DNA from 2 places in the Streptomyces sp. NPDC031365 genome. Region 1 is predicted to be linked to the other one. Evidence: predicted binding sites of a transcription regulator. Region 1 holds the regulator's gene; the other holds the start of a gene.
What was found. Region 1 encodes HrcA, which represses chaperone genes, less so after heat shock. Its sites were predicted from a motif close to TTNGCACTCNGNNNNNCNGAGTGCNAA; they were not measured.
Positions count from the first base shown of each region.

Region 2: the regulator HrcA is predicted to act here: its motif matches at 1,246-1,272, upstream of groL (chaperonin GroEL).

Region 1 covers NZ_JBVIIM010000002.1:60,877-63,271, forward strand. Annotated here, with positions in the region: gene ACZ5C2_RS02960 (MBL fold metallo-hydrolase) at 1-663, opposite strand, end outside; gene hrcA (heat-inducible transcriptional repressor HrcA) at 802-1,818, shown strand; gene dnaJ (molecular chaperone DnaJ) at 1,818-2,395, shown strand, end outside.
Region 2 covers NZ_JBVIIM010000001.1:189,993-192,387, forward strand. Annotated here, with positions in the region: gene thrC (threonine synthase) at 1-25, shown strand, start outside; gene ACZ5C2_RS00885 (MoaD/ThiS family protein) at 132-407, shown strand; gene ACZ5C2_RS00890 (cold-shock protein) at 838-1,041, shown strand; gene groL (chaperonin GroEL) at 1,436-2,395, shown strand, end outside.

The DNA of each region.
Region 1 (2,395 bases):
TCCGTGCCCGGGGACGTACAGCGCGTCCTCGCCACCCAGCGCCAGCAGCCGGTCCAGCGCGGCCGGCCACCGGTCCGGTACGGCGTCGGGGCCGGCCTGCGGCTCGCCGGACTCCTCGACCAGGTCACCGCAGAAGACCACCTCCGGGTCACCGGGGACCAGGACCGCGAGATCGTGGGCGGTGTGCCCCGGGCCCACGTTCGCCAGCAGCACCGGCCGGCCGGCGCCCGGCCCCAGGTCGAGAGTCCACTCACCGGACACCGCGTGCCGCGGCGCGACCAGCGCGTCCACCGCCTCCTCCGCCACCCGCGCGTCCAGCCCCCACCGCACCGCGTCCGCGCGCAGCTCCTTGCGCCCGCGCGCCATGAGCACCGTTTCCATGCCCACCGCGCCGAACACCTCCGCCCCCGCGAAGACGGCCGTCCCGAGGATGTGGTCGAAGTGGGGATGGGTGAGCGCGAGATGTGTCACACGACGGCCCGTGAGCGCCTGCGCCTCGGTCCGCAACCGCGCGCCCTCGCCCAGGCCGGAGCCCGCGTCGACGAGCAGCACACCGTCCGCCCCCACCACGAGCCCCGCCGTGCAGTCCCACACCGGCAGCCGGCACCGGCCCACCCCGGGGGCCACTTGCTCCCATCCCGATTCTTCCCACATCACGGTCATGCGTCGACGCTAGCGGGACGGCCCCGGCCTTGCCCGGGGTGTACCCCCCGGCCGTACACTGGGCCGGGGAAGTCTGGCACTCGCGTGCGAAGAGTGCCAGGGACGTTACCGGGCGGAAAGCTACTGGAGGTGCGCGCGATGCTCAGTGAACGCAGGCTCCAGGTGCTGCGCGCCATCGTCCAGGACTATGTGGGCACCGAGGAGCCCGTCGGCTCCAAGGCGCTCACCGAGCGGCACAACCTCGGCGTCTCCCCGGCCACCGTGCGCAACGACATGGCGGCCCTGGAGGACGAGGGCTTCATCGCCCAGCCGCACACCAGTGCCGGGCGCATCCCCACCGACAAGGGCTACCGGCTGTTCGTCGACAAGCTCGCCGGTGTGAAGCCGATGACCGCGCCCGAGCGGCGCGCCATCCAGAACTTCCTCGAGGGCTCCGTCGACCTCGACGACGTGGTGGCCAGGACCGTACGGCTGCTCGCGCAGCTCACCCGGCAGGTCGCCGTCGTGCAGTACCCGTCGCTGACCCGTTCGACCGTGCGGCACGTGGAGCTGCTGGCGCTGGCGCCCGCGCGGCTGATGCTCGTGCTGATCACGGACACCGGCCGGGTCGAGCAGCGTATGGTCGACTGCCCGGCGCCGTTCGGCGAGGCGTCCCTGGCCGACCTGCGCGCCCGGCTCAACAGCCGGGTCGCGGGCCGCCGGTTCAGCGATGTGCCCAGCCTGGTGGAGGACCTCCCGGAGGCCTTCGAGGCCGAGGACCGCGGTACGGTCTCGACGGTGCTCTCCACTCTCCTGGAGACGCTCGTCGAGGAGAACGAGGAGCGGCTGATGATCGGCGGAACCGCCAATCTCACCCGTTTCGGACATGACTTCCCCCTCGTGATCCGGCCTGTTCTGGAGGCGCTCGAGGAGCAGGTCGTGCTCCTCAAGCTGCTCGGTGAGGCGAAGGATCCGGGCGTGACCGTACGTATCGGTCACGAGAACGCCCACGAAGGACTCAACTCCACGTCCGTCGTGTCGGTCGGCTACGGTTCGGGCGGCGAGGCTGTCGCCAAGCTCGGCGTGGTCGGACCGACCCGCATGGACTACCCCGGAACGATGGGAGCGGTACGCGCAGTGGCACGGTACGTCGGACAGATCCTGGCGGAGTCGTAGTGGCCACGGACTACTACGCCGTACTCGGCGTACGCCGCGACGCGTCGCAGGAAGAGATCAAGAAGGCCTTCCGGCGGCTCGCCCGCGAGCTGCATCCGGACGTCAATCCGGATCCGAAGACCCAGGAGCGGTTCAAGGAGATCAACGCCGCCTACGAGGTGCTGTCGGACCCGCAGAAGAAGCAGGTCTACGACCTCGGCGGCGACCCGCTCTCGGGAGCCGGCGGCGGTGGCGCGGGCGGCTTCGGGGCCGGTGGCTTCGGCAACTTCTCCGACATCATGGACGCGTTCTTCGGCACGGCGTCGCAGCGCGGGCCGCGCTCGCGCACCCGCCGCGGCCAGGACGCGATGATCCGTATCGAGATCGAGCTGGACGAGGCCGCGTTCGGCACGACCAAGGACATCCAGGTCGACACGGCGGTCGTCTGCACCACCTGCAGCGGTGAGGGCGCGGCGCCCGGTACCACCGCGCAGACCTGCGACATGTGCCGCGGTCGCGGTGAGGTCTCGCAGGTCACGCGGTCCTTCCTGGGCCAGGTCATGACGTCCCGCCCCTGCCCGCAGTGCCAGGGCTTCGG
Region 2 (2,395 bases), on a different contig from region 1:
GTTCCGCGAAGCCGGGCTCGTCTGAGCCGTTCGTCCGCAGGTCCGTTGCGGCGGGTCACGCCCCGCGAGGGTAGCCGCATGTCCATACAGCTTCGCGCCCCCAGGGTGCTGTTCCTTCCGGAGGTTTTGTCGTGAGCGTGACTGTTCGTATCCCTACCATCCTGCGTACCTACACCGGTGGGCAGGCCGAAGTGAGTGCCGAGGGGGCCACCCTCGCCGAGGTCATCTCGGACCTGGAGAAGAACCACACCGGAATCGCCGCCCGGGTTCTGGACGATCAGGGCAAGCTGCGGCGGTTCGTCAATGTGTACGTGAACGATGACGACGTGCGGTTCGAACAGGGGCTGGAGACGGCCACCCCGGAGGGGGCCGGCGTGTCGATCATTCCGGCGGTCGCCGGCGGCTGATCATTACCATCGGTAATGACGGTTACCGAGCGTTGAGGACTTCGCCCCCTCCGTGAGAGATGCGGAGGGGGCAATTCCATGGGATTGAGCGCGGTAGAGTTGGGGAACGCGCTCCCGATCCACTGATCGAAGACCTTGAATTCCTGCCGTACATCCGACTGGATGTAGCCAAAGTGTGGGCACGTTTCGCGGCTTCTGTGACCTTTGTCCGGCCCGGCTTGCCCTGAATTCAGGTGAATTCTCGCCACATTCCGGACCCGTGTCGTCCGGATTTCTCGTCCGATTGACCTGTTGCAGACGGCAGTTGGACAGATACATTCAGCCGCGGTCGACGCGTTCCGGCGCACGCCCCCAACCGTTGGGGGGTGAGGTCTGACCCGGGTCCGCGAAGTGCGGATCTGTGCAAGGGCCAGTAATAGGGGAGTTAGGCATGGCTCAGGGCACCGTCAAGTGGTTCAACGCGGAGAAGGGGTACGGCTTCATCGCGGTCGACGGTGGTGCGGATGTTTTCGTCCACTACAGCGCGATTCAGATGGACGGCTACCGCACCCTCGAAGAAGGCCAGCGGGTCGAGTTCGAGATCTCGCAGGGTCAGAAGGGCCCGCAGGCCGACATGGTTCGTCTCAGCGCCTGAACACGCTACCAACCACAAGCATCTTTCTGCTGACGAAGGGCCCGCACCTCTCGGGGTGCGGGTCCTTCGCCGTGCCCGGAAGGCCCGTGGTGGGGGCGCGCGCCCATGGTCGCGCCCGGCTGGGCGCCCCGTGACTCCCCCGGGCGCCTGCGCCCACCCGTCACCCGACCACCACCCCTCAACGGGCCCGCTTCGCGGGCGCGCCTTGCACTCGGGGGGGTCGAGTGCTAATCATTGGCGTTAGCACTCTGAAGGTGAGAGTGACAACGAAGGACCGGGTCGGTGAGGCCCGCGGGCCATGTGGGGCAAGGAACCACAGGGTTGGCGAGCCGTCCGTCGCGGGCGCGGGCGCGGTCCGAAGGAATCACCCCCAGTCCTGGAGGGACCACTTCACATGGCCAAGATCATCGCGTTCGACGAGGAGGCGCGGCGAGGCCTCGAGCGCGGCATGAACCAGCTCGCGGACGCCGTCAAGGTGACGCTCGGCCCCAAGGGCCGCAACGTCGTCCTCGAGAAGAAGTGGGGTGCCCCCACGATCACCAACGATGGTGTGTCCATCGCCAAGGAGATCGAGCTCGAGGACCCGTACGAGAAGATCGGCGCCGAGCTGGTCAAGGAAGTCGCCAAGAAGACGGACGACGTCGCCGGTGACGGTACGACCACCGCGACCGTTCTCGCCCAGGCCCTGGTCAAGGAGGGCCTGCGCAACGTAGCCGCCGGCGCCAACCCGATGGCCCTCAAGCGCGGCATCGAGAAGGCCGTCGAGGCCGTCTCCGGCGCCCTGCTCGAGCAGGCGAAGGATGTCGAGACCAAGGAGCAGATCGCCTCCACGGCCTCCATCTCCGCCGCCGACACCCAGATCGGCGAGCTCATCGCCGAGGCCATGGACAAGGTCGGCAAGGAAGGCGTCATCACCGTCGAGGAGTCCCAGACCTTCGGTCTGGAGCTGGAGCTCACCGAGGGTATGCGCTTCGACAAGGGCTACATCTCGGCGTACTTCGCCACCGACATGGAGCGTATGGAGGCCGTCCTCGACGACCCGTACATCCTGATCGCGAACTCCAAGATCTCCAACGTCAAGGACCTGCTCCCGCTCCTCGAGAAGGTCATGCAGGGCGGCAAGCCGCTGCTGATCATCGCCGAGGACGTCGAGGGCGAGGCCCTGTCGACCCTGGTGGTCAACAAGATCCGTGGCACCTTCAAGTCCGTCGCCGTCAAGGCCCCGGGCTTCGGTGACCGCCGCAAGGCCATGCTCGGCGACATCGCCATCCTCACGGGCGGCGAGGTCATCTCCGAGGAGGTCGGCCTGAAGCTGGAGAACGCCACGATCGACCTGCTGGGCAAGGCCCGCAAG